DNA from 3 places in the Streptomyces sp. NPDC050617 genome. Region 2 is predicted to be linked to each of the others. Evidence: riboswitches for the same ligand, from Rfam matches in the RefSeq annotation. Region 2 holds a riboswitch; each other region holds the start of a gene.
The links. A riboswitch is a leader RNA that binds a small molecule or an ion and turns the genes downstream of it on or off. The one in region 2 is predicted to bind thiamine pyrophosphate.

Region 1 (3,267 bases), on a different contig from region 2:
CGCGGGTCGAGCTGCGCCCACAGGCCGCCGACCGTCCGCACGACGACCGCGTAGTTGAAGAAGACGTGCGCGAGGAGGATCGCCCAGACCGTGGTGTCGAGGCGGATTCCCCACAGCTCGTCGAGGAGCCCGCCGCGGCCCAGCAGCGCCAGGAACGCCGAGCCCGCGACGACGGTCGGCAGCACGAAGGGGACGGTGACCACGGCGCGCAGCAGCTGCTTGCCGGGGAAGTCGAAGCGGGCGAAGACGTACGCGCCGGGGAGCGCGAGGGCGAGGGTCAGCGCGGTGGACGCGGCGGCCTGCCAGGTGGTGAACCACAGGACGTGCCCGATCCGCGGGTCGCCGAGCACCTCCGTGATCCGGCCGAACTGCCACTGCCCGCCGTCCTTCAGCCCGCGGGCGACGATCGCCGCGACGGGGTAGGCGAAGAAGACGGCGAAGAACACGAAGGGCACGGCCATCAGCGCGAGCCGCGACGCGGTGCCGCGCGCGGCGGCCTTCCGGTCCGCCGCGCGGCCGGGGCCGGGCTCCTGTGGCGCGTTCCCCGGAGGCTCTACTTCAGGACGAGCGACGACCACGACTTGACCCACTGCTCACGGTTCTTGGCGATCTTCTCCGGGGCCAGGGTCTCGGGGTCGGAGATCTTCGCGCCGTACTTCGTGAACACCTCGGGGAGCTTCGCGTCCTGGTTCGCCGGCTTGACGAACATCTGGAGCGGCATATCCTCCTGGAACTCCTTGCTCACCAGGAAGTCGAGGAGCGCCTTGCCGCCCTCGGTGTTCTTCGCCCCGTTCAGCAGCCCCGCGAATTCGATCTGCCGGAAGCACGTGCCGGTCGCGACCCCGGTGGGGCCCTCCTTCGGCTGCGGCTTCGCGTCCAGCACCTCGGCGGGCGGGCTGGAGGCGTAGGAGACGACGAGCGGCTTGTCGCCCTTGGCCTTCTTGCCGGCGGCGGAGCCGGAGAACCGCTGGTTGTACGCCTGCTCCCAGCCGTCCACGACCTCGACGCCGTTGCTCTTGAGCCGCTGCCAGTACTTCTGCCAGCCGTCCTCGCCGTACTTGGCGACGGTGCCGAGCTGGAAGGCGAGGCCGGGGGACGAGGTGGCGACGTTCTCGGTGACGAGGAGGTTCTTGTACTCCGGCTTGACCAGATCGTCGAAGGACTGCGGCGGCGCGAGGTCGTGGTCCTTGAAGTACGCCCGGTCGTAGTTGACGCAGATGTCCCCGGTGTCGACGGGGGTGGCGCGGTGCTTCGCGGCGTCGAGCTGGAGATCGCGCGGCACCCGGTCCAGCCCCTTGGCCTCGTACGGCGTGAACAGGCCGTTGTCGAGGGCGCGCGAGAGGAGGGTGTTGTCGACGCCGAAGAAGACGTCCCCCTGCGGGTGCGACTTCGAGAGGATCGCCTGGTTGACGGCCGCGCCCGCGTCGCCGCTCTTGACGACCCGGACCTTGTAACCGGTCTTCTCGGTGAACTCGGCGAGCACGGACTTCGAGGCGTTGAACGAGTCGTGCGAGACGAGGGTGACCGTCTTGGAGTCCGATCCCTCCGACGACCCGGAGCCGCCGCAGGCGGCGAGCACGGTGACGCCGAGGGCGCCGACGACCGCGGCGCCGATGGCACGCCGGATATTGCTGTTCATGAGTGAGCTGACTCCCTACGCCGGTATGACCCGGATCAGGTCCGAGGGTCTGCGGCCGGGCCGCACTCTCAGCGCTCTGTGCGCTCCCCTGTCGGATTGTTCAATTGTGCGAAAGCACCATATCAGCGCTCGGAAGCGGCCAATTGTCCGCAGGCTCCGTCGATCTCCTGGCCCCGCGTGTCGCGTACGGTCACGGGCACGCCGTGGGCCGCGATCGCCTCGACGAACGCCTTCTCGTCCTCGGGCCGCGACGCGGTCCACTTGGAGCCGGGCGTCGGGTTGAGCGGGATGAGGTTGACGTGCACCCGCTTGCCCTTGAGCAGCCGCCCGAGCAGGTCGCCGCGCCACGCCTGGTCGTTGATGTCGCGGATCAGCGCGTACTCGATGGAGATGCGGCGGCCGGACTTCTCCGCGTACTCCCAGGCGGCGTCGAGGACCTCGCGCACCTTCCACCGGGTGTTGACCGGCACGAGCGTGTCGCGCAGCTCGTCGTCGGGGGCGTGCAGGGAGACCGCGAGGCGGCACTTGAAGCCCTCGTCGGCGAAGCGCAGCATCGCGGGGACGAGGCCCACGGTGGAGACGGTGATGCCGCGCTGCGAGAGGCCGAGCCCGTCCGGCTCGGGGTCCGTGAGCCGGCGGATCGCGCCCACGACGCGCTTGTAGTTGGCCAGCGGCTCGCCCATCCCCATGAAGACGATGTTGGACAGCCGCGCCGGCCCGCCGGGCACCTCCCCGTCGCGCAAGGCGCGCATGCCGTCAACGATCTGGTGGACGATCTCCGCGGTGGACAGATTCCGGTCCAGCCCGGCCTGGCCGGTGGCGCAGAACGGGCAGTTCATTCCGCAGCCCGCCTGCGACGAGATGCACATGGTGACCCGGTCCGGATAGCGCATCAGCACGGACTCGACGAGCGTGCCGTCGTGCAGCTTCCAGAGCGTCTTGCGGGTGGTGTCGTCGTCGCACGAGATGTGCCGCAGCACGGTCATCAGCTCCGGCAGCATCTCCGCCGCCAGCCTCTCGCGCGCCGCCGCGGGGATGTCGGTCCACTGCGCGGGGTCGTGCGCGTACCGCGCGAAGTAGTGCTGCGACAGCTGCTTGGCGCGGAACGGCTTCTCGCCGATCGCGGCCACGGCCTCGCGGCGCTCGGCGGGGCTGAGGTCGGCGAGATGCCGCGGCGGCTTCTTGGCTCCGCGCGGCGCGACGAAAGTGAGTTCTCCGGGTGCAGGCATGGTCCATCCAGTGTCGCAGACATCCGCGAAGGGGCCCGCCGCCCTGTGGACAACGGACCCCTCGCTGGACAAGACGCGGGAAAGACGCAGGTCAGCCGCTGCCGACGAAGATCACCATGAGCAGCCACACCACGGGCGCGGTGGGCAGCAGGGAGTCCAGCCGATCCATGATCCCGCCGTGCCCCGGCAGCAGCGTGCCCATGTCCTTGATGCCGAGATCCCGCTTGATCATGGACTCGCCGAGGTCGCCGAGGGTGGCGCTGGCCGCGACCGCGCAGCCGAGCAGCAGCCCGTGCCACCAGGTCCCGTCGTCGATCAGGTACTGCATGCACAGCGCGCCCGCCACCATCGCGAAGGCGACCGCGCCGACGAGCCCCTCGCGCGTCTTTCCGGGGCTGA
Region 2 (3,267 bases):
GTTGTCCCAGTGGTGCACCAGCAGCCGCTCGGCGTAGCGGGCGGACGGGAAGGAGGCGCAGTCGCCGACCGCGTAGACGTCCGGGAGGCTGGTGCGCAGCCGCTCGTCGGTGACCACGGACCGGTCCGGGGCCAGCTCGATGCCGGTGCCCGCCAGCCAGCCGGTGGCCGGGCGCGCGCCGATGCCGACGACCACCGCGCCGGCCGTCAGCCGGGTGCCGTCGTCCAGCAGCACGCTGCCCTCGGAGAGGGAGACGACGCGGGCGCCGGTGAGCAGTTCGGCGCCGCAGTCCGCGTACCAGCCCGCCATGTGGGCGGCGACCTCGGCGGGGAGGGCGCCCGCGAGCGGCCGGTCCGCGGCCTCCACGACGGTGACCTTGCAGCCCGCCTCACGGGCGGCGGTCGCGAACTCCGCGCCGATCCAGCCCGCCCCGACCACCACGATGTCGTGCTGGTCGGCGAGGACCGGGCGCAGCCGGACCGCGTCGTCCAGGGTGCGCAGCAGGTGGATGCCGGGGATGCCCTCGCTGCCGGGCAGGACGACGGGCTCGGCGCCGGTGGCGATGACGAGCCGGTCGTAGGGCTCGGGGCCGTCGGCGGTGTCCAGGACGCGTTCGGCGGGCCGCAGCCCGGTGACCTCGCGGCCCAGCCGCAGGTCGATGCCGAGGGAGTCGAAGTCCACCTCGAAGGCGGAGCCCTCGGACTTGCCGAGCAGCACGGCCTTGGAGAGCGGCGGTCGGTCGTAGGGCTGATGGGGCTCCGCGCCGAGCAGCGAGATCGCGCCCGTCCAGCCCTGTTCGCGGAGGGCGACGGCGGTCTGTACCCCGGCCACGCCCGCGCCGACGATCACGACGCGACGCCGGTCACTGGTGGTATTCGTCTGATCGCTCACCAGCTCACTGTATGGCTGCGGGCCTGCTGGGCCGGAGCGTCGCGCAGAGAGATCTCCACCACAACCGGGGCCCGCGGCGGCCCGGTTGCGCGCCCGGCCGGGCCCCGGCCCGTATCGGACGCTCCCTTTCGGCCGATTCGGGGCGCGTACTAGGGTGACCGGGGTAGAGCACTCGCGGGAGCCCGGACGGACCGGGCTGAGAGGGAGGCTGGACGGCCTCCGACCGTACGAACCTGATCCGGGTCATGCCGGCGAAGGGAGGGGCTGGACGCCCATGCACGCGTCTTCTTCGAAGCCACCGGGACGGGGAACGGCCTCCTGTGACGTCCTCGTCATCGGCGGCGGCGTCATCGGCCTGGTCACCGCCTGGCGCGCGGCCCAGCGCGGGCTGCGCACCGCCGTCGCGGACCCCGCGCCCGGCGGGGGCGCCGCGCAGGTCGCGGCCGGGATGCTGGCCGCCGTCACCGAACTGCACTACGGCGAGCAGGACCTGCTGGCCATCAATCTGGCCTCCGCGCGCCGCTATCCGGCGTTCGCGGCCGAGCTGACGGAGGCGAGCGGGCAGGAGATCGGCTACCGCGCCTGCGGCACGCTCGCCGTCGCCCTCGACGCCGACGACCGCGCCCACCTGCGGGAACTGCACGAGCTCCAGCAGCGCTCGGGGCTCGACTCGCAGTGGCTGTCGGGGCGCGAGTGCCGCCGTCTGGAGCCGATGCTCGCGCCGGGCGTGCGCGGCGGTGTGCGGGTCGACGGCGACCACCAGGCCGACCCGCGGCGCCTAGCCCGCGCCCTGCTGACGGCCTGCGAGCGCGCCGGAGTGGTCTTCCACCGTGCGGAGGCGCGGCGCCTGACGGTCGAGGCCGACCGGGCGACCGGCGCGGAGCTCTCCGACGGCGTCCGGGTCGCCGCGGACCGGACGGTGCTGGCGGCCGGCAGCCGCAGCGCGCTCCTCGCGGGCGTGCCCGAGCACGTGGTGCCCCCGGTCCGCCCGGTCAAGGGCCAGGTCCTGCGGCTGCGCGTGCCCGGCCCGTACGCGCCGTTCCTCTCCCGGACCGTACGGGCGGTGGTGCGCGGCGGCCCCGTCTACCTGGTGCCGCGCGAGAACGGCGAGCTGGTCCTGGGCGCGACCACCGAGGAGCTGGGCTGGGACACCACCGTCACCGCGGGCGGCGTGTACGAGCTGCTGCGCGACGCCCATGAGCTGGTGCCCGGCATCACGGAGCTGCCGCTCGTCGAGACCCGTGCCGGGCTGCGCCCCGCCTCCCCCGACAACGCCCCGCTGCTCGGGCCGACCGCCCTGCCCGGCCTCCTCACGGCCACCGGCCACTACCGCAACGGCGTCCTGCTGACCCCGTTCACCGGCGATGTGATGGCCGAGGCGCTGGCCGGCGACGGGCTGCCGACGGCGGCCCTGCCCTTCTCCCCGCAGCGTTTCCAGGCCCCCGCACCTCAGGAGCAGTCCGTATGACGCCCTCCCCGCCCGCCTCCGTCCGGCTCTCCCTCAACGGCGAGCCCCGCGAGGTCCCCGCCGATCTGACCCTGGACCGGCTGGTGGCCACGCTCACCACCGCGCACAGCGGCGTCGCCGCCGCCGTCAACGAGAGCGTCGTGCCGCGCGGCCAGTGGCAGGCCACCGCGCTCGGCGACGGCGACCGCGTCGAGGTCCTCACCGCGGTCCAGGGAGGCTGACATGACCGACACCGCGTTCCTCCCAGGGGCCCCCGCGACGGAAGCGGCCGGGGACCCGCTGACCATCGGCGGCGCCGCCTTCGGCTCCCGGCTGATCATGGGTACGGGCGGCGCGCCCAGCCTGGACGTGCTGGAGCGGTCCCTGCTCGCCTCCGGCACCGAGCTGACCACGGTGGCGATGCGCCGCCTGGACGCGACCGTGCGGGGTTCGGTGCTGTCGGTGCTCTCCCGGCTCGGCATCCGGGTGCTGCCGAACACCGCGGGGTGCTTCACCGCGGGCGAGGCCGTCCTCACCGCGCGGCTGGCCCGCGAGGCGCTCGGCACCGACTGGGTCAAGCTCGAAGTGGTCGCCGACGAGCGCACGCTGCTGCCCGATCCGATCGAGCTGCTGGACGCCGCCGAGACCCTCGTCGACGACGGCTTCACCGTGCTGCCGTACACCAACGACGACCCCGTGCTCGCCCGCAAGCTGGAGGACGCGGGGTGCGCCGCGATCATGCCGCTGGGCTCGCCCATCGGCTCCGGCCTGGGCATCCGCAACCCGCACAACTTCCAGCTGATCACCGAGCGCGCGGGCGTCCCGGTGATCCTGGACGCGGGCGCGGGCACCGCCTCCGACGCCGCGCTCGCCATGGAGCTGGGCTGCGCGGCGGTGATGCTCGCCTCGGCGGTGACCCGCGCGCAGGA
Region 3 (3,267 bases), on a different contig from region 2:
GGTGCTCCTTGGGGGTCACGTAGCAGAGCATCGCGGTGCCCCACCAGGCAATCATCGCCGCGCCGATGCCCGAGGTGATGTGGTCGTAGGCGGGGGCGACGTCCGTGGTCAGCGGGCCGAGCGTGTAGAACGGGGCCTCCTCGCAGATCTCCTGCTGGAGGTCGATGTTCTCCTTGATCTTGTGCATCGGGACGTGCCCCGGGCCCTCGATCATGGTCTGCACGCCGTGCCGCTTGGCGATGGAGTTCAGCTCGCCGAGCGTACGCAACTCCGCGAACTGCGCCTCGTCGTTGGCGTCCGCGATGCAGCCGGGGCGCAGCCCGTCCCCGAGCGAGTACGTGACGTCGTACGAGGCGAGGATCGAGCACAGTTCCTCGAAGTTCTCGTACAGGAACGACTCCTTGTGGTGCGCCAGGCACCACGCGGCCATGATCGAGCCGCCGCGCGAGACGATGCCGGTCTTGCGGCGCGCGGTCAGCGGCACGTACCGCAGCAGCACGCCCGCGTGGACGGTCATGTAGTCCACGCCCTGCTCGGCCTGTTCGATGACCGTGTCCTTGTAGATCTCCCAGGTCAGCTCCTCGGCCTTGCCGTCGACCTTCTCCAGCGCCTGGTAGAGCGGCACGGTGCCGATCGGCACGGGGGAGTTGCGCAGCACCCACTCGCGGGTGGTGTGGATGTTGCGGCCGGTGGAGAGGTCCATGACCGTGTCGGCGCCCCAGCGGGTCGCCCAGGTCATCTTCTCCACCTCCTCCTCGATGGAGGAGGTGACGGCGGAGTTGCCGATGTTGGCGTTGACCTTGACCAGGAACTTCTTGCCGATGATCATCGGCTCGATCTCCGGGTGGTTCACGTTGGCCGGCAGTACGGCCCGGCCCGCCGCGATCTCCTCCCGTACGGTCTCGGGGTCGACGTTCTCGCGGATCGCGACGTACTCCATCTCCGCCGTGATCTCGCCGCGCCGGGCGTACGCGAGCTGCGTGACGGCCCGTCCGCCGTGGCCCCGACGGGGCTGGCGCGGGCGGCCGGGGAAGACCGCGTCGAGGTTCTTGAGGCCACCGCGCGGGGTGGTGTGCTTGAGGCCGTCGTCCTCCGGGCGCAGCGGGCGCCCGGCGTACTCCTCGGTGTCGCCGCGGCCGATGATCCAGTTCTCCCGGAGCGGCGCGAGGCCGCGCCGGACGTCCGTCTCGACGGCCGGGTCGGTGTACGGGCCGGACGTGTCGTACAGCCGCACGTCCCGGCCATTGGTGAGGTGCACCCGGCGCACCGGAACCCGCAGGTCCGGGCGCGATCCGGTCACGTGGTCCTTGTGCCAGCCGAGCTCGGCGGAGCCGCCGCTCCCCTCGGAGCCGCTGGTTTCAGGCGTGCGTGCATCCTGCTGCGAGGTCATAAGACCCAACTCCCTACGCCGGCATTACCCGGTAACAGGTTCGGCGGTCGACGCAGCGGCTTCCGTACGTCCCGTACGGAGTTCAGCGCCCTCTCAGCCCGGTGCTCCGAGCTCCCGCGATTGCAAAGGTGTCACTACGCTAACGGTTCGCCGCCCCCGGCGGCCAGGGGGCCTTGCGATGATCGGGCGGTGACACGCACCCAGCCCGATCCCCCGGCGCACCCGCAGGATCCGGCGCATCCTCAGGATCCCGCACACCCGCAGGTCCCCGCGCCTCAGCAAGCCCAGGGGCACCCGCAGCCCCACAGCCACAGCCACAGCCACGGGCACTCGCACGGCCACGGGCCGGCCGCTCCCGTCTCCGGCCGGCTGCGCAAGGTCATCGCCGCCGTGCTCATCCCCTTCGCCGTCGCCGTCGTGGCCGGGCTCGTGGTGCTGTGGCCCGGCGGGACCCCGCCGCACCAGCACAGCGGGCTGGGGTTCGACCAGCAGACGGAATCGGGCCGCGTGGTGAAGATCGAGGAGGTGAGCTGCGCGGATGTGGGCGCGCAGGCGCAGGCGCCGCCGCCCGGCGGCGGAAACGGACAGCCGCCTCCGGGGACGGGACCGGAGACGGGGCCGGAGGCGGCTGGCAGCGGGGCCGCATCCGGGAAGAAGTGCGAGAAGGCCACCCTCGAAGTCACCTCCGGCAAGGACAAGGGCCGCCCCTTCACCGAGATCGTCCAGCCGAGCGCCTCGCGCCGCTACTCGGTCGGCCAGGAGGTCGTCCTCGCGTACGCGCCGAAGGCCCCGAAGGATCTCCAGTACTCCGTCACCGACGTGGACCGCACCCTGCCGATGGCGCTGCTCGGCGCCGTCTTCGCGCTCGCCGTCGTGGTCGTCGGACGGCTCCGCGGCCTCTTCGCGCTCGTGGCGCTGGCCATCAGCTTCGGTGTGCTGACGCTGTTCATCCTGCCCGCGATTCTGCAAGGGTCGAACCCGCTGCTCGTCGCGGTGGTCGGCGGCAGCGCGATCATGCTGATCGCGCTCTACCTGTGCCACGGCCTGACGGCCCGTACGTCCGTGGCGGTCCTCGGCACCCTGCTGTCCCTGATGGTCATCGGCCTGCTCGGCTCGGTCTTCATCGACTGGGCGCAGCTGACGGGGGACACCGACGACCAGACGGGGCTGGTGCACGGCCTCTATCCGCACATCGAGATCCGCGGGCTGCTGCTGGCCGGGGTCATCATCGGCTCGCTGGGCGTGCTCGACGATGTGACGGTCACTCAGACCTCCGCGGTGTGGGAGCTGAAGGAGGCGGACCCGGCGGCGAGTTGGCGCAAGCTGTACGGGGCCGGGATGCGCATCGGGCGGGACCACATCGCGTCCGTCGTCAACACGCTCGTACTGGCCTACGCGGGCGCCTCGCTGCCGTTGCTGCTGCTGTTCTCGATCGCGGACAGCGGGGTGGGAACGGTCGCGACCAGCGAGATCGTCTCGGAGGAGATCGTACGGACCCTGGTGGGCTCCATCGGGCTGGTGGCCTCGGTTCCCGTCACCACCGCGCTGGCCGCCCTCGTTGTCAGTGCCGACCGGCACAATACGAGTACTGGGGTGAGGGCCGGGGCGAGGACAGGGGCAAGGTCCGCGACGCGGGGCGGCAGGCGACGCCGCGCCAAGTGACCGTGGGGACGGGGACAGCGGGGACGGCGGGGACAGCGGTTTGGCCAGGGGAGCGGGCGTGGCCGCCGCACCAAGCGATCGGGGGGCTGCCGGTGGTCGGCGAGCAGGGCAGGGTGACGGGGACGGTCGGGCCGGGGCTGGTCGGCGAGGTGATGGTGCGGGTGCGGGGCGGCTCCGAAGCCTTTCTCGCGTACGCGGTGGAGCCGGGCGAGCGG

Region 1: another riboswitch for thiamine pyrophosphate. It lies ahead of AB0I49_RS29085 (thiamine ABC transporter substrate-binding protein); the one in region 2 lies ahead of thiO (glycine oxidase ThiO).
Region 3: another riboswitch for thiamine pyrophosphate. It lies ahead of thiC (phosphomethylpyrimidine synthase ThiC); the one in region 2 lies ahead of thiO (glycine oxidase ThiO).

Annotation. Positions count from the first base shown of each region.
Region 1 is NZ_JBFAIS010000026.1:97,820-101,086, reverse strand. It holds gene AB0I49_RS29090 (iron ABC transporter permease) at 1-461, opposite strand, end outside; gene AB0I49_RS29085 (thiamine ABC transporter substrate-binding protein) at 554-1,639, opposite strand; TPP riboswitch at 1,635-1,739, opposite strand; gene rlmN (23S rRNA (adenine(2503)-C(2))-methyltransferase RlmN) at 1,762-2,868, opposite strand; gene AB0I49_RS29075 (phosphatidate cytidylyltransferase) at 2,960-3,267, opposite strand, start outside.
Region 2 is NZ_JBFAIS010000032.1:12,176-15,442, forward strand. It holds gene AB0I49_RS32095 (FAD-dependent oxidoreductase) at 1-891, opposite strand, end outside; TPP riboswitch at 1,056-1,168, shown strand; gene thiO (glycine oxidase ThiO) at 1,166-2,359, shown strand; gene thiS (sulfur carrier protein ThiS) at 2,356-2,580, shown strand; gene AB0I49_RS32110 (thiazole synthase) at 2,582-3,267, shown strand, end outside.
Region 3 is NZ_JBFAIS010000002.1:309,608-312,874, forward strand. It holds gene thiC (phosphomethylpyrimidine synthase ThiC) at 1-1,390, opposite strand, end outside; TPP riboswitch at 1,384-1,518, opposite strand; gene AB0I49_RS03930 (YibE/F family protein) at 1,580-3,052, shown strand; gene AB0I49_RS03935 (hypothetical protein) at 3,145-3,267, shown strand, end outside.